Regions from separate parts of the Actinoallomurus sp. NPDC052274 genome, predicted to be linked through region 3. Evidence: riboswitches for the same ligand, from Rfam matches in the RefSeq annotation. Region 3 holds a riboswitch; each other region holds the start of a gene.

Region 1 (5,586 bases), on a different contig from region 3:
CATCTCCTCGGCGGAGGCCCGCGGGGTGGCCCCGATGCCGGGCCGCACGGTCTCGGCGGTGGCGACCAGCGCCTCGACGTACGGGACGGGGTGGGCGTGCGGGGGAACGGTGCCGGCGGCGGCGAGGCGCCCGTGGCGGACGACGTGCAGCTCCCAGCCGCCGTCGAAGGCCGGCCGGGCCGCGACCAACTGCGCGAGTCCGGCCAGGGCGGACAGGCGCTGGCAGCGCGCCGCGCCGCGGACGAAGGCGGCCAGCCGGTCGCGCTGCACCGCCGCCTCTTCGTAGCGCAGCTCGCCGGCGAGCCGGTCGATGCGGGCCCGCGCGGCGGCGACGACCGGACGGACGTCGCCCTCCAGGATCCGCCGGGCCAGGGAGGCGTGGCGGGAGTAGTCCTCCGGCGCCTGCCGGCCCTCGCACGGGGCACCGCAGCGGCCGAGCTCGGCGAGCGCGCAGGTGGCGGCCCGGCGGGTCTCGATCAGCCGCAGGGTGAGCCGCTGGGTGCACTGGCGCAGGGGGACGGCGTCGTGCACGGCGGCGCGCGCCTCCTCGGCCGTGCGGGTGCTGCCGAACGGGCCGAGGTAGGCGGCACCGTCGTCGCGCACCTCCCGGACGATCGACAGCCGGGGGAAGGACTCGGCGGTGAGCTTCAGCCAGACCGCCCGCTCCGGGTGGCGCGACCGGCGGTTGTAGCGCGGCTTGTGCGCCGCGATGAGTCGCAGCTCGCGGACCTCGGCCTCGAGGGGGCTCGCGCACACGATGGTGCGGACCCGCTCGGCGACGCCGATCATCTCGCGGACGTGCCGGCGGGTCTCCGAGGCGGTGAAGTAGGAGGTGACGCGGCTGCGCAGCCGGCCGCTCTTGCCGACGTAGAGCACCTCGCCGCGCGCGTCCTCGAAGAGGTAGACGCCCGGCGCGGCGGGCACACCGTCGGCCAGGTGGCGCTTGCTCCGCTGCTCCGGCGTCGGCGCGCGCTGGAAGCCGGTGAGCTCCTCCAGGGTCTCCACACCGAACGCCCCGGCGCGCTCCAGCAGGCCGTGCAGGACGTCGACGGTCGCGCGGGCGTCGGTGAGCGCGCGGTGACAGGGCTCGACGCGGGCCCGGAAGAAACGGGAGAGGGTGGCGAGCTTGCAGTTGGGGACCTCGTCGCGGGTGAGGACGCGGCGCGCGAGGTCGGCGGTGTCCACCACCGGCGGCGCCGGCCAGGGCCGCTCCTGCGCGGCGCAGGCCGCCTTCAGGAAGCCCATGTCGAACGGCGCGTTGTGCGCGACCAGGACCGCGCCCCCGGCGAACTCCAGGAACGACGGCAGGACCTCGCCGATGCGGGGAGCCGCCACGACCATCTGCTGCGTGATGCCGGTGATCACCGAGATGAAGGGAGGGATCGCCATCCCGGGGTCGACGAGGGTGGCGAACTCGCCCACGATCTCGCCGCCGCGCACCTTGACGGCGCCGATCTCGGTGATCGCGTCTTCCTTGGCCGACCCTCCGGTGGTCTCGAGGTCGACGACGACGAAGGTGACGCCGGCCAGCGGGGTGCCGAGGTCATCGAGGGTGCCCTGCACCGCAGGGCCGACGGAGGCCATGGGCGGAACCGTACGCGGGAAGACCGACATTCGTTCGGGCGGCCTGGGGCGGGGGCCACTCTGCGGCATCCACATTCGTTGCGGCGACCCGGCGCGCGGATACCTTGTGGTATTCGTCGGGGGGATTGCGGACCGTAGGTCGCCGAGCCGTCTACGCTGGGCAGCGACGGCGACACGGAGCCCGGCGCACGCGTCCCGGCGCGCCGCCCCGCGACCATGAGGAGCAGACCATCGACACCGGCCCGGGCGAACACCTCGATCAGCCGCTCCCCGAAGCGGTGCGCCAGCGTGTCGTCGAGGCCGCGGCCGGCGTCATCGGCGGGCTGCGGCCCGACGAGGTCCCGCCGCCGCTCCGGCGGGTGGCCCGGTTCGAGCCCCGGCGCCGCGCCCGGCTGGCCGCGACGCTGATCGCCGCCCAGCTCGAGGACGACAACGGGTTCCGCGAGCGTGTCGCCGATGTCGTACGGGAGAGCGAGCCGGTGCTGGCCGAAGCGGTCGGCTCGGGCGCCGTGCCGCCCGCCGCGGACCCGGTGACCGTGGCCGCCCTCGCGTACCTCCTGCGCCCGCCGGACTGGGCCGAGCGGATCGAGACCGCGCGCCGGGACCTGGAGCGGTCGGCGGCGGCCGCCGAGGACGCCAAGGTCATGCGCCAGGTCGCCGACCTCCGGGACCAGATCGCCGCGGTGAAGGCCACCCGGTCAGAGGAGACCGAGAAGCTCCGCGCCGAGCTGCGTGAGCTGCGCACCGAGAACGCCGAGCTGCGCAAGCGGCTGCACGAGGCGCGGGGCAAGGCGAAGCGGGAGCACGCGCGGGCGGAGGAGCTCGACCGCCGGCTGGGGGAGGAGCGTGCCGCGTCCTCCGTCGCGGCGGCCGCCGCCGAGGCGGAGCTGCGCCGGCTGCGCAGCCGCTTGTCCCATGCCGAGGCCGCCGCCGAGAGCGCCCGGCGCGCCGCCCGCGAGGGCCGCAACGTCGACGAGGCCCGGCTGCGCGTCCTCCTCGACGCCCTCACCGACGCCGCCAAGGGGCTCCGCGACGAGATCGCGCTGCCGCCGGGCATCACCCGGCCGGCCGACAGTGTCGGCGGCATCACGCCCAGCCGTCCCGGGCACCGCACGCTGCCCGGACGGGCGCTGGCCGACAGCGACCCGGCGCTCCTGGACCAGTTGCTCACGCTCCCGCAGGTGCACCTCATCGTCGACGGCTACAACGTCACCAAGACCGGGTACGGCGACCTGCCGCTCGCCGACCAGCGGTCCCGCCTCGTCTCGGGCCTGGGCGTGCTGCACGCGCAGACCAAGGCGGAGGTGACGGTGGTCTTCGACGGCGCGGAGCTGAACGCCCCCGTCGCCGTGCAGGCGCCGCGCGGTGTGCGCGTGCTGTTCAGCGAGCCCGGTCAGACGGCCGACGAGCTGATCGGCCACCTGGTCCGCGCCGAGCCGAGCGGGCGCGCCGTGGTGGTCATCTCCTCCGACCAGGAGGTCTGCGACTCGGCCCGGCGGGCCGACGCCCGGCCGGCGCCGTCGTCGCTCCTCCTCCGCCGTCTCGGCCGCACCTGACCGTCCGTGCCCGCCCGGCCCGGCCCGCGCGGGTGGATATTGCGGAGGGAATTGTCGGTGGGTCCTCGTAACGTCTGGCAATGACGACGACACGAGGAGGAATTCGTGCTCATCGACTGCGCCAAGTGTGAGCTACGCAACGTCGGCTGCGCCGACTGCGTCGTCACCATGATGCCCGCCATCCCCGAGTCCGGCCTGGACATTGATCCGCTCGAGCGCCGCGCGCTGGGCATTCTCGCCGCGGAGGGGCTGATCCCGCCCCTGCGAATGACGATCTCCGTCGACCGCGCATCGTGACGATCCGCGCGCGCCCTGTTGCGTAAATGACGTGAATTGCTCGAATTCCCGGAGAAGCGGTTGTTACCAGCGTGAGACTTGACTAGTCTCACGCGCTGAGCCGGTCGCTGGTTCGTCGCCCCCCAGGCGACGGCGACGGCTTCCGCCGAGTCGTCACGTTCGGTGAGGACGCCCGGGCTCCGGGCCGTAGGATCCTCACCGGCACGACGAGCCGGGGAACCAGGTTTCAGGGGTGAATCGGAGCGCTGTGGGCTCCGTAGGGCGACTTCCACGCCCGAATCCGTCAGCTAACCCGGTAGGCGGACAGTGGGAGAGGGGCGTGCCGCAAATCGTGGCAACAGAGCGCAGTGCCGACGGCTCGGCCGTCGGACGGCCGATGAGCGGCTGGATCCGCGGTCGCACGTTGGCCACCCTGTGCGTCGCCGCCTCGGCGGCGCTGGCTCTGCCGGCCGGTACGGCCGAGGCGAAGCCCAAGGAGACGCTGAGCCAGGCGAAGGCCAAGCTGGCCAAGCTGAACTCGCAGGTCGACCACCTGGACAACGACTACAACAAGGCCAAAGAGCAGTGGGCGGCGGCCGACAAGAAGCTGAAGGCGCTCAAGGCCTCGGTCAAGCAGCAGCGCCAGACGTGGGCCGAGCTCCGCGTCCGTGTCGCGCAGATGGCCGCGTCCGCGTACAAGAACGGCTCGAACGGCGCCGACATCCCCGCCCTGGTCTCGGCCAAGGACCCGCAGACGGTGCTCGACCAGATGTCGGCCTTCGCGCAGCTGTCCAAGAACCGCTCCACCGAGCTCACCCAGTTCCTCAACGCCGCCCAGTTGCTCCAGCGGCAGCAGGCGCAGGCCGAGCAGGGCACCACCGACCTGGTGCAGAAGAAGAACGCTCTCCTCGCCAAGAAGAAGAGCATCGAGAAGTCGGTCGAGCAGCAGAAGGCCCTGGTCAAGAAGCTGGGCCCGGCGGCGGACTCCGGCGGCGGTGACAGCGGTCCCGTGGCGAGCAACTGCGGCGGCGGCTACCAGGGCTCGGCGACCGGCAAGGCGCGGACCGTACTCGAGTGGGCCTACAGCAAGTGCGGCACGCCGTACCTCTACGGCGGCACCGGCCCGCGGTACGACTGCTCCGGCTTCACGATGAAGGCCTACGCGGCGGCGGGGAGGACCATTCCCCGCGTCGTCCCGGACCAGTACGACGCCACCACCAGGGTCACTCCCCAGTCCGCCCTGTCCCCCGGCGACCTGGTCTTCTTCGACAACCTCGGGCACGTCGGCATCTACGTGGGCGGCGGCAAGTTCATCCACTCGCCGCACACGGGCTCTTACGTCAAGATCGACAGCCTGAGCAACCCCTGGTACAGCTCGCATTACGTCGGCGCGGGCGCGCTCTAGGAACGGATCATCATGGCCAAGGAGCGTACGATCATGCCCAGGACCGGCCGCCGGTTCCTGACGACCGTCGGGTTCGTCGCCGTCGCGGGGCTCGCCCTGCCGGGGGTTCCCGCGCACGCGGACCCCGGCTCTTCGCTGAGCGCGGCGAAGAAGGAGCTCGCGCAGCTGAACGACAAGGTCGACCAGCTGAGCAACCAGTACAACCAGACCAAGGCGGACTGGAAGGCGGCCCAGAGCCGGGTCAACGCGCTGAGCAAGTCGGTGCAGGCCGAGCGCAAGACGTTCCAGCAGCTGCGGCTGCGGGTCGCGCAGCTCGCCGTCGACGCCTACAAGACCGGGGACAACGGCTCGATCCCCCAGCTGGTGAGCTCCAAGGACCCGGACGCCGTGCTCTCGCAGATGTCGGCGTTCAACCAGATCGCGCACAACCGGTCGGCGGAGTTCCAGCAGTACCTCGCCTCCGCGCAGCGGCTGGAGCGTGAGCAGGCGCTGCGCGTTCAGGCCGCCCAGCAGCTCACGGCCAAGAAGAACCAGCTCGAGACGCAGCGCAAGCAGGCCAACGCGGCCATCGCGCGGCAGCTCAACCTGGTCCGCAAGCTCGGCGCCGGCATCGATCCGGGCAGTTCCAAGGAGAACTGCTCGGTCCTCGCCTCGGGCAAGGCGGAGATCGTGCTGAAGTTCGCCTGCGCCCAGCTCGGCAAGCCGTACGTCTTCGGCGGCTCGGGCCCGAGCACCTGGGACTGCTCCGGGATCACGATGGTCGCC
Region 2 (5,586 bases), on a different contig from region 3:
ACTTGTGGCCGGTCAGCAGGTACGTGCCGTCGGGCTGCGGCACCGCCCGCGTCGTGTTCGCCCGGACGTCGGAGCCGCCCTGCTTCTCCGTCATCGACATGCCGGCGAGAATGCCGCGCTTGTCCGCCGGGGTCCGCAGCCCGAAGTCGTAGGTGTCGGACGTCAGCAGCGGCTCGTACCGCCGGGCCAGCTCGGGCGCGTGGCGCAGCGCAGGTACGGCGGCGTAGGTCATCGAGATCGGGCAGCCGTGACCGGCGTCGACCCGCCAGACGTAGAACTTGGCCGCGCGGGCGACGTGTGCCCCGGACCGTTCGGTCCAGGCGCGGGCGTGCAGCCCGTGGCCGACGGCGACCCGCATCAGCTCGTGCCAGGCCGGGTGGAACTCCACCTCGTCGATGCGCCGGCCGTACCGGTCGTGGGTCCGCAGCACCGGCGGGTGCTCGTTGGCGAGCCGGCCCCATTCCCGGGCCTGCTCGGTGCCGGCCAGCCGGCCCAGCTCGTGGACGGCCTCGGCCGCCCAGCCACCGCCCTCCCGGAAGATCCCGTCGAGAAGAGCCGGATCGTCGGCCACGTCGTGGCCGATGAGCGGGGGGACCTGGTTGAAGACCTCATGTGTTGTCACTGACCGCTCCGATGCTGCGCTGGGCGAACGAGATGAGATTGGAGATCAGGCCGGCCCGGACCCGGTCGCGCGCCGCCGCGTCCGTCCGGGTCGGCAGGGCCGGGGCGGCGGGCGGACACGCGTCGGCGGGCTGTGCCGCGCCGACCGCGAGGGGGCCGACGAGGGCCTCGCCGATGGCGCCGACGAGCGCGGCGGCGCTGACCTCGACGTCCTGGTCGGGGAGTTCGCCGGCGGCGATGCCGCGGCCGATGAGTCCAGCGAGGACGGCGGCGTACGCCCGGCGGAAGACCAGCCGCTCGGCGTCGACGGCGGGGTCCACCGGCTCGGCGAGAAGCGCGTACGCCATGCGGGGGGCGCGCAGGGCCCGGCCCGCGAACGTCTCGATCACCGCCGCGACGCTCTCGGCCGCCGGCCGTGCCGGCGACGCGGCGCGCGCGAACGCGTCCACCTCGCGCTGCGAGGCCACCCGGAACACCTCGGCGACCAGCTCGGACTTCGACGGGAAGTGGCGGTAGACGCTGCCGGTCGCCACCCCCGCCCGCCGGGCGACGGCGGCGATCGAACATCCGGCGTAGCCCCGCTCAGCCACGACGGCCAGCGCGGCGGCGCGGATGCGTTCCCGCGAGGCGCTGAGCCGGGCCTCGACGCGGGGCGTGCGGCGGTACGGCACACAAGGATTGAACCTCAGTTCACTCCTTCCCGGCAAGCCTTGTCACCGGAGACGAAAGAACGGCGCGGGATCCCGAGAGGGGATCCCGCGCCGTCCGGCCGGCAGGCGAGGGGGAGCGGGTTACGCCTTGCCGGTGGCTGTGTCGTAGCCGGTGCCGGAGTGGCGGTAGACGCCACCCTTGCCCAGCTCCAGCACCTGGAACTTGATGGTGATGGAGTTCGACGCGGTGCCGGTGAGGTGCTGCATCATCTTCTCCGACAGGTCGATGAGCGCCGGCGGGTTGTGCTGGGCGACCGCCCACTCCGCCGGGCCGAAGTCCTCGACGACTCCGATCTCGCTCTTGCCGTTGTAGGTGATCTTCACCTTCGTGCCGAGCGGCCAGTACGGGCTGGCGATCGTGTGGTACGACATCGGCTTGCCCGATGCCGTCGAGGGGTCCCAGAAGGACGTGGCGGTGGAGACGCCACCCGGCAGGGCCGCCGCCTTGGCGTCCTTCTTGGTGTCCTTCTTGGGGTCCTTGTCCTTCTTGACCGCCACGAGCATCCGGTCCTGGGCGGCGCTGTCGACGCGCTTCTCGGCCTGCGCCTGCTGCGAGGTCTTCGCGGGGGCGCTCTGCGCCTGCGGCGCCGACGCCGCCTCCGAGGTGCCGCCGTAGGCGAGGGCGGTGGTCACGCCGCCGCCGGCGAGAGCGACACCGGCGGCGATACCGGCGATGGCCTTGGTCGAGAACCTGATCATCGCTTTCCTTTCGGGGGCATGGGGGGATGAGGGCATGGGGGTACCGGGGGAGGGGTGAGGAGAGATCCCGGGAACGGCCCGGGAAGGGAGGTCGGCACGTGCCGCGTCGCCGACGGCGGCACGGCACGCGTCGACGGGTGAATTACTGCGGGTACTCCGGGTAGCCGTAGCCCACGACGGTGGAGGTGTTACGCGTCCGGACCTTCACGGCGTCGTCCGTGTTGCCCTCGACGGTCTGGATCGTTCCGTCGCCGTTGTCCTTGATGACCAGGCCCACGTGATCGATGTTGTCGACGCCGCTGCCGTTCCAGGAGAAGAAGACGACCGCGCCGGGCTTGGGAGTGGTGCCCCAGCGGCCCTGCGAGATGAACCACTTGGCGTGGGAGGGGGTGAACGCGTCACCGCCCATGCCCTTGACGCCGAGCTGGTCGCCGACCCAGGTGACGAACATGTCGCACCAGGAGGCGTTGGCGTAGTCGTTGACCGACCCGCCGTCGCGCGCGGCGCCGGCCTTGGCGTACGGGGTGGTCATGAACCACTGGTTGAACTTGCTGCCGCCGCCCGCGTTCTCGGTCGTGCCGACCTGGGACATGGCGAGCTTCACGACGTCCGCCGCGGTGGGCACCCTCTTCGCCTTCTGCTCGGCGACGGTGTGCACCTTGACGTGCGGGTTGTCGTTCACCGGGCGGGCGTGCTTCGCCTTACCCGTACCAGGTGCGGGTACCTGACCAGCCTGGTGGGCGGCGGGACGGGACGCGGTGGGGGTCTGCGCGGAGACGGCGGGCGCGGCGGTGGCGACGGCCATCGCGGCCGCGCCGGCGGTCACGGCACCGGCGACGAGGCCGGTGAGGCACTTCTTCGGTGCAAAGCGGGGTTTGGCGTGTCGAGGGGACACGGGGGGTACTCCTTCGGCTTCCATGCCGCTTACCGGGTTAGCTGACGGGTTCGGGCGTGGAAGCTGCCCTACGGCACGAGAGATGTGCCGATTCACCCCGGGACTTCTTGTGGGTCCCCGGTTCCGCGAGGTGCGGATTCAGCGGGTCGCCCGCTTGCGCGGGCGGCACGAACAAAGAGACAGGGTCTGGTCGTACGGTCCCAGGGGTAGGGACGACGACCAGGTATTCAGATCAGGGAGGACTCGCGGACGAGGTTCCGAAACTCCTTACTTCCAGACGCCTACCGGGTTAGCTGACGGGTTCGGGCGTGGAAGTCGCCCTACGGCACGACAGGTGTACCGATTCACCCCGGGACTTCGTGTGGGTCCCCGGCTCCGTGATCTTCACGGACTCGACGTTGCCGCTCCCGCATCCAAATGGATCAAGGGGTTCTCCACGGGAGTGGCGTGATATTGGATATGAATCATCCCGGCTCTGTACGGAGGCCCTCGCACGCTTCTTCGCGCCGCGCCGTCTGCGCTGGTGGGCCGGCCGTCGCCGGCGGGTTTCCGGGAGGCGCATGGGGGGCGTCCGCCGGACTTAGGCGAACATAGCACGCGAATACCGACGGGCCAAATACCCAGATTTGCGACATGGCTCACATGATCCATTGGAATACATGATCTTATTGCCGCCATGGCCTGCCGTGATCAATTTACGGATAAGGAAAAAGAATCACGAAGCCTGGAAATGATCATAATTGCGGACGGGCCGAAAAGCCTTACGGCATAGGGCGTCGCGGCCAGTCGAAGAAGATCGCTCAGCCCGCCGTTCCGGCCGGCCGGCGGAGATGCCGGGCCGGTGTTCCGGCCGGCCGGAGGAAGGTCGCTCAGCCCGCGGCCGCGACGAGGTCGGCCCGGACGAGGGCCTCGCGATAGCGCTGGGCGGCGATCTCCGCCAGCTCGGGGGCGGCGCCCAGGGCCGGTGAGACGGCCACGGCGCCCGCCGCCAGGGACTCGTCCCGTACCTTGTCCGCGAAGAAGCCCGGGGCCAGGAAGTACGACGCCACCACCACACGCCGCGCCCCCGCGGCGTACAGCGCGCGTACGGCCTCGGGGGGCGTGGGACGGGCCGCGGAGGCGTACGCGGGGACGACGGCGCGCCAGCCGCCCCAGTCGCGCGCCATCCGGTCGATCGTCGCGTTCGCCGCCGGATCGCTGGAGCCGGCCGCGGCGAGCACCACGGCCGTCTCCGGGTCGGGCCGGACGCCCACCTCGGCGAGCCGCCGTTCCAGGGCGCCCGTCATCAGCGGGTGGGGGCCGAGCGTGGCGCCGTAGTGCAGCGCCAGCCGCGGGTGGGCCGCCCGGGCCTCCCGCAGCGCGCCGGGGATGTCGGTCTTGCTGTGATAGGCGGCCGTGAGCAGAAGAGGGAGCACGACGGCCTCGTCGGCCCCCTCTCCGACGAGACCACCGAGCGCCTGCCCCGGTGCCGGGGGAGCGTGGTCGAGATAGGAGGTCACGACCCGCACCCCCGAGGAACGACGTACAAGATCGAGAAGTTCCTCGACCGTCGCCGCCGCACGTGGATCACGGCTCCCGTGGGCCACCGCGACCAGGGGGACCGCCGCCCGGCTGCTCCGAGGTCTCACAGGTTGATGCCGCATTCGGTCTTTCCGGTGCCGGCCCAGCGTCCGCTGCGCGGGTCCTCGCCCGGCGCGACCCGCTTGGTGCAGGGCTCGCAGCCGATGGAGGGGTACCCGTCGTACTGCAGCGGGTTCACCAGGATGCCGTGCCTCTCGATGTAGCCGTACAGGTCGGCCTGGCTCCAGCGGGCGAGGGGGTTGACCTTGACCTTGCCGCGCGCGGCGTTCCACTCGACCACGCGCGCGCCGCGCCGGTGCGAGGTCTCCTCGCGCCGGATCCCCGTGATCCACGCGAGGTACGGCTCGAGGGCGCGGTTCAGCGGCTCGACCTTGCGCAGGTGGCAGCACAGGTCCGGGTTCCGGCCGTACAGCCGGGGCCCGAGGTCGCGCTCCTGCTCGGCGACGGTACGCGAGGGGGTGACGTTCACGACGTTCACCGGGTAGACGGCCTCGACCGCGTCGCGGGTGCCGACCGTCTCGGCGAAGTGGTACCCCGTGTCGACGAACAGCACGTCGATGCCGGGGCGGACCTTGGAAGCGAGGTCCACCAGCACGGCGTCCTTCATGGACGACGTCACGCAGATCCGGTCGCCGAACGTCGCGATCGACCAGCGGATGACCTCTTCGGCGGAGGCGTCCTCCAGGGCGTCCGCCGCCGACTCGACGATGTCGGTGAGGTCGAGCGCCGCGGTGGGGCGTTCGAACAGGAGCGTCATGCCGAGCCCTCCCCTCGGGGAGCACCCGCCGAGCTGAGCGCGCCGAGCCCGACGAAGCGGAGCCGGAAGGCCCGCGTGCAGGCACGGCAGTGCCAGCCGCCGTCGCTCTCGTACGGCTCCAGGTCCTCGTCTCCGCAGTAGGGGCAGTAGAAGGGGACGGCTCGTTCGGTCACTTCAGGTCACCTTCTTCCGCACGCTGCACCCACGCGGCGAAGGACTCGCCGTCGGCCTTGTTCTCCTGGAACCTGCGCAGCACCCTCTCCACGTAGTCGGGCAGTTCCTCGGCGGTGGTCTTCAGGCCCCGGATCTTCTTGCCGAACTCC
Region 3 (5,586 bases):
AGAATGGCGTGAGGGTCACCGTCACGGACGTCGGCGCGTCGTCCTGGATGTAGGAGGCGTGGCCGGCCACGTCGTCGAAGGCGAAGCCGTACGCGGCGCCGTCCGCGCTCGCCTGGTGCATCGCCCGCGCGTAGCGGTTGGTCACCGGATCCGGTGGTTCGGGTCCGTACCGACCCAGCCCGCCGGGTACTGCAGGGCCGGCCTGCCGTTCCCGTCGGTGACGACCTTCAGCCGCAGCCGGTCGCCGATCGAGAAGTAGACCCGGCCCGACATCTTCGGCAGGACGACGGTCGCTTCGCCGGAGTCCCGGAACGGGATGGCGTAGTCGGTGAACCCGCCGGACCCGTTGTCCGACGCCGCGCACGGGACGAACGCGCCGTCCGCCGTCACGTGCCCCTGGGCGCCGGTCGCCGGGTCCACCCCGACGACGTACATGTGGATCGACGCGTCGGCGTACCTGCCGGTCCGGTTCACCGCGGTCAGCGGCAGGCCGCCCGTGGTCGCCGCCGTGCTCCGGGCCCGCGACGACGGGGCGCATCCCGTCGTTCCGCCGCCGAACGCGAGTGCGCCGAGAGCGGCGGTCGACGCGAGGAACGACCTTCTGCCGATCATTCTGCTGTGCACGAGTTCCCTCTCCTGTCCTGAGACCGCGTCCGGCGTTCAGCGAAGCGGCCGGGGAACCGCCGCGGCAGGGGCTTAAGGCGCGCTTCAGGTTTGGTTAAGGAGGTGCTGAACGACGACGCGGCGGAGCGCGGCCGGGGCGGGGTCCGACGAGGATGAGTGGGGCGTGCCACGGCGCCGCAGGCCGTTCGCGGCCTGCGGCGTCGCAGAACGCCCACCGAAGCGGGTGCCCTACCGCCGGCCGGCCGACGCGATGTCGTGGGCGCCGTCCCGGCACGCGGCATACGTGTACGTCGCGGACGACGACCGCGGCGTCGACATCCCACGCCCCGAGGTGCGCTGAGCCGCATAAGGGCGGTTTTCGGACGACGGTCGCGGCGTCGACGCGCCGCGACCGTGACCTCCGCCGAGGAGAGCCCGGCCTGAGTGCCGTGTTCGTCACTTTTTCCTGGTGGCGGGCGCGGCACTCGCCTTTCCCGCCCACCTCCCCTTTCCGGCTTCGCCGCACGTGAGAGTGCCCTTTCGGACGTTACCCGGCTGGACGCGCCCACGTCCGGCTACGCTCGGTGAGCGAACGATGCCAGACTTTCGTTTCCGAACGCGTTGCCGTTGTTGCGAGAGTTCGGCTAGATTGCGCCGAGATCGGGCTGTGACCAACCTCCAACCAGGGGGTTGCAGACCGACCGCCGAGTCCCGGCGACGCAGCCAGTGTCGCGGGAGCCGGGGACCCATCAGTCCCTCGGGGTGAATCCGTCACGCACGGTAGGGCTACCTCTGGCCCGAACCCGTCAGCTAACCCGGTAGGCGGTAAAAGGGGAGCGAATGGATTCAGTAGGTCAGAAACTGCTAGAGGTCGCCAAGGGCCAGCTCGGCTATCACGAGAAAGCCAGCGGTTACACCAAATTCGGCGACTGGTACAGCAAGCATGTTGACAAGGACCCCGTCTACAAGACGTCGGCCTGGTGCGACATGTTCCTCGCGTGGGCGGCCGACAAGGCCGGCGTCGAGGACTGGACCGGCCAGTTCGCCTATACCCCCGACCACGCCAAGTGGTTCAAGAAGCAGGGCGCCTGGGGCCACAAGGCCGAGCCCGGCGCGATCGTGTTCTTCTCCTGGTCGGGCGGCAAGAGCATCGGCGACATCGAGCACGTCGGCATCGTGGAGCGGGTCGACGGCCACACGCTGCACACCATCGAGGCCAACCACAACAACGCGCTGACGCGCGCCACCCGGGACATCAGCCAGGTGGTCGGGTTCGGCTATCCCTCCAAGGTGAAGGTGAAGGCGGCGCCGGCCGTCCAGCAGCCGGCCCAGACCGACCAGAACTACGCCCCGAAGCACGCCGCGCCGCCGCCCGCCGTCAAGGAGATCGGCAAGGACGTCCAGGCGCAGGTCGACGCGCACACGACGGCGGCCCACGACCCGGCCGCCCCGTCGTCCCCGCTGCCGGACCAGCAGGCCGCCCTGACCGGGCTGCTCGCCGTCGTGCTGTTCGGGACCGTGGCCCTCGCCGTCGGCAAGTCGAAGGTCAAGGTGCCCGTCTCGGCGCCGAACGTCCGGGTCCGCAAGCGCGGCAAGCACCACCGCACGCCGGTCGAGCTGCCCGCCGAGGTCAGCGTGGCCGACCTGGAGGCGGCCGACGCCAGCACCCAGCTCATGCCGGTCCTGTCCGCCGAGGCCGCCGCGAAGGCCGAGGACCAGGAGTTCTGGGGCAAGATCGCGGAGCTGGAGGAGGACGTCGAGCTGGCGTTCTGGAACACCCTGCACGCCGCGGTGTCGCAGAACGGCTCGATCGAGTCCGAGACGGAGTCCGAGTCCGTCCTGTCCTGAGCCTCGTTCCGAGCCGCGGCGCCGCGCCGCGCGCGACACCGTCCGTACGGTCCCCGTCCGCTCCTGCTCCGGAGGCGGGCGGGGATCGCCGCGTCAGGGCGCGAGCGGGGACCGCCGAGCACGAGGTGAGCGGGGACCGCCGCCGCCAGGCGTGAGGTGAGCGGGGACCGCCGTGTCTAGGCGCAAAGGACCAGCCGCCCATCACCCGGAGTGACCATCCTGGGATCCCCCGGGCCATCTCCGCATGTTCTCGTTGGACGCTCCGTCACCATCCGTTAATCTCCAGCGAGTCGTCACCGGCCGAGAGACGGCCGGACCGCCGAATCGCCCGTCGCGCCGTGGCGCGCCGGGGAACCGGGGACCCATTCGCGGAGGCAGAGGGCGTCTCCTCGCCTGCGCATCGGGGTGAATCCGCGTCCGTCGCCGACGGCCGCGGTAGGGCTCCTTCTCGTCCGAACCCGTCAGCTAACCCGGTAGGCGGCCTGAGGAGAGGAGCACCTGGATGGATCGATTCCGCACCGCGGACACGCACGACCCTCTTCATCCCGGGAAGGGAACGGCCCGCCGTACGGCGGTCGCGACCTTCGCCCTCGTCATCGCCGGACTCGCACCGCCCGCACTGGCGGACTCCGCCCGGCCCGGCCCGCGCATCGACGCGCTCCGGCAGCGCGCCGGCCAGTTGAGCGACCGGCTCGAGCAGCTCACCGAGCAGTACGACGGCCTCAAGGTGCGCCTGGAGCAGGCCCAGCGCGCGGCCGTCATCGCCGGTCAGACCTCGGCCCGCGCCACCGAGGCGCTGAAGGCCACGCAGCGCAAGGTCGGCCGGTTCGCCGCCATCCGTTACATGAACGGCACGCACGACGACGCGCCCGCGCTCCTCGCGTCCTCGAACCCGCGCGCGCTGCTGGACCGGGCCACCACCCTGCACTACTTCACCCAGCAGGACGACAGCGAGATCCGGCAGCTCACGCAGGCCATCCAGAACGCCCAGTGGACCGGCCAGGACGCCCGCGACCGCGCCGCGCAGGCGGCCCTCCTCAGGAGCCGGCTCGCCCGGCAGCGCGCCACCATCCGCGCCGCGCTGGAGAAGGTCCGCGGGCCGCTGCTGCAGGACGCCGTCGAGCGCGCCGGCAAGGGCGAGAAGGTGCCCGCCATCCCCGGCGGCCCCGGCAGGGCGGTCGGCGCCGTACGCGCCGCGCTGACCCAGCTCGGCGTCCCGTACGTCTGGGGCGGCGCGACGCCAGGTCAGGGGTTCGACTGCTCGGGGCTGACCATGTGGGCCTACCGGCAGGTCGGCGTCAACCTGCCGCACTACGGCGGCGACCAGTGGAACGCCGGCGTCCACGTCTCCCGGGACCAGCTGGAGCCGGGAGACCTGGTCTTCTTCTACTCCGACATCCACCACATGGGGATGTACATCGGCGACGGGAAGTTCATCCACGCGCCGCACACCGGCGACCACGTCCGGGTCGCCGACCTGTCGACCCGGCCCTTCGCCGGCGCGGTCCGCGTGGTCTGAGGCGACCACGCGGACCGGGGCTCACTTCCCGACGCGGTACATCTCCGCGACCATGAACGCCAGGTCGAGGGCCTGGCCCCGGTTGAGGCGGGGGTCGCAGGCCGTCTCGTACCGCTGGTGCAGGTCGTCGTCGACGATGTCGTGGCCGCCGCCGACGCACTCGGTGACGTCGTCGCCGGTGAACTCGAGGTGCACGCCGCCCGGGTGGGTCCCGAGCGCCCGGTGCACCTCGAAGAAGCCGGCGACCTCGTCGAGCACGTCGTCGAACCGGCGGGTCTTGTACCCGCTCTCCGACTCGAAGGTGTTGCCGTGCATGGGGTCGCAGATCCAGGCGACCTGGGCGCCGCTCGCTGTGACCTTCTCCACCAGGGCGGGAAGGTGCTCGCGGATCCGCTTGGCGCCCATGCGGGTGACGAAGGTGAGCCGGCCGGGCTCACGGTCGGGGTCCAGCCGCTCGATGAGCGCGAGGGCGTCCTCGGCGGTCGTGGTCGGGCCGAGCTTCACCCCGATGGGGTTGCGGATGTGCCGCATGAACTCCACGTGCGCTCCGTCGAGCTGCCGGGTGCGCTCGCCGATCCACAGGAAGTGGGCGGAGACGTCGTACGGCAGGCCGGACCGGGAGTCGACGCGGGTCAGGGCGCGTTCGTAGTCCAGGAGCAGCGCCTCGTGGCTGGAGTAGACCTCGACCCGGTGGAACTCCTCGGGGTCCGCCCCGGCGGCGTGCATGAACGCCAGCGCCCGGTCGATCTCCCCGGCCAGCCGTTCGTAGCGCCGGCCCGCGGGGCTCTCGGCGACGAAGTCGTGGTTCCAGGCGTGCACCTGCCGCAGGTCGGCGTAGCCGCCCTGGGTGAAGGCGCGGGTGAGGTTCAGCGTGACCGCGGCGGCGTGGTAGGCGCGCAGCAGCCGCTCCGGGTCCGGCACGCGGGCTTCCGGCGTGAAGTCGAACCCGTTGACGATGTCGCCCCGGTAGGCGGGCAGCTCGACGCCGTCGCGCACCTCGAACGGCTTGGACCGCGGCTTGGCGAACTGCCCCGCCATCCGGCCGATCTTGACGACCGGGACGCTCGCGGCATAGGTCAGGACGACGGCCATCTGCAGCAGGGTCTTCAGCTTGTTGCGCACGTCGTCGGCGGTCGCGCCGGAGAACGTCTCGGCGCAGTCACCGCCCTGCAGGACGAAGGCCTCACCGCGCGCCACCGCGGCGAGATGCGCCTTGAGCTGGTCGCACTCGCCGGCGAACACCAGCGGCGGCAGCTTGGACAGCTGCGCCGCGACGTCTTGGAGCCGGGCGGGGTCGGGCCAGTCGGGCTGCTGGGCGGCCGGAAGGTCACGCCAGGTTTCGAGGAGGTCCACGAGACCCAAGGGTATCGAGCGGGTCACAAGCCCGGGTCATGCAACCTGCGTATTCCGCCCTGTTTCCCGCATCTCCGCCCCTGCCACGGCGATCCGCGATAGGACGGACCTCGCGTCACCACGGCGATCCGCGGTGTGACGGGCCTCGCGTCGGCCGCCCCGAATCTCTGAGATGATGGGCCGATCCCGCAGATCGCCGACGACGCATGAGGTTCTGACATGAGCACGAACGGCCGCGCCTATGACATCTGGCTCCGCAAGCC

The links. A riboswitch is a leader RNA that binds a small molecule or an ion and turns the genes downstream of it on or off. The one in region 3 is predicted to bind cyclic di-AMP.
Region 1: it holds a riboswitch for cyclic di-AMP, as region 3 does, so the genes downstream of both, AB0K82_RS17440 (NlpC/P60 family protein) here and AB0K82_RS44105 (CHAP domain-containing protein) in region 3, are expected to answer to the same signal.
Region 2: it holds a riboswitch for cyclic di-AMP, as region 3 does, so the genes downstream of both, AB0K82_RS25140 (CHAP domain-containing protein) here and AB0K82_RS44105 (CHAP domain-containing protein) in region 3, are expected to answer to the same signal.

Annotation. Positions count from the first base shown of each region.
Region 1 covers NZ_JBFAUT010000018.1:27,603-33,188, forward strand. Annotated here, with positions in the region: gene AB0K82_RS17425 (DEDD exonuclease domain-containing protein) at 1-1,584, opposite strand, end outside; gene AB0K82_RS17430 (NYN domain-containing protein) at 1,863-3,140, shown strand; gene AB0K82_RS17435 (hypothetical protein) at 3,246-3,437, shown strand; cyclic di-AMP (ydaO/yuaA leader) riboswitch at 3,624-3,755, shown strand; gene AB0K82_RS17440 (NlpC/P60 family protein) at 3,757-4,821, shown strand; gene AB0K82_RS17445 (NlpC/P60 family protein) at 4,855-5,586, shown strand, end outside.
Region 2 covers NZ_JBFAUT010000031.1:18,042-23,627, reverse strand. Annotated here, with positions in the region: gene AB0K82_RS25155 (isovaleryl-CoA dehydrogenase) at 1-622, opposite strand, end outside; gene AB0K82_RS25150 (TetR/AcrR family transcriptional regulator) at 609-1,292, opposite strand; gene AB0K82_RS25145 (hypothetical protein) at 1,413-2,030, opposite strand; gene AB0K82_RS25140 (CHAP domain-containing protein) at 2,173-2,925, opposite strand; cyclic di-AMP (ydaO/yuaA leader) riboswitch at 2,938-3,079, opposite strand; cyclic di-AMP (ydaO/yuaA leader) riboswitch at 3,187-3,333, opposite strand; gene AB0K82_RS25135 (sirohydrochlorin chelatase) at 3,795-4,568, opposite strand; gene AB0K82_RS25130 (phosphoadenylyl-sulfate reductase) at 4,550-5,263, opposite strand; gene AB0K82_RS25125 (Insertion element protein) at 5,260-5,436, opposite strand; gene AB0K82_RS25120 (nitrite/sulfite reductase) at 5,433-5,586, opposite strand, start outside.
Region 3 covers NZ_JBFAUT010000119.1:1,407-6,992, reverse strand. Annotated here, with positions in the region: gene AB0K82_RS44120 (beta-1,3-glucanase family protein) at 1-145, opposite strand, end outside; gene AB0K82_RS44115 (beta-1,3-glucanase family protein) at 142-624, opposite strand; gene AB0K82_RS44110 (hypothetical protein) at 788-964, shown strand; cyclic di-AMP (ydaO/yuaA leader) riboswitch at 1,296-1,443, shown strand; gene AB0K82_RS44105 (CHAP domain-containing protein) at 1,444-2,451, shown strand; cyclic di-AMP (ydaO/yuaA leader) riboswitch at 2,776-2,948, shown strand; gene AB0K82_RS44100 (NlpC/P60 family protein) at 2,954-3,970, shown strand; gene AB0K82_RS44095 (class II 3-deoxy-7-phosphoheptulonate synthase) at 3,992-5,332, opposite strand; gene AB0K82_RS44090 (tetratricopeptide repeat protein) at 5,543-5,586, shown strand, end outside.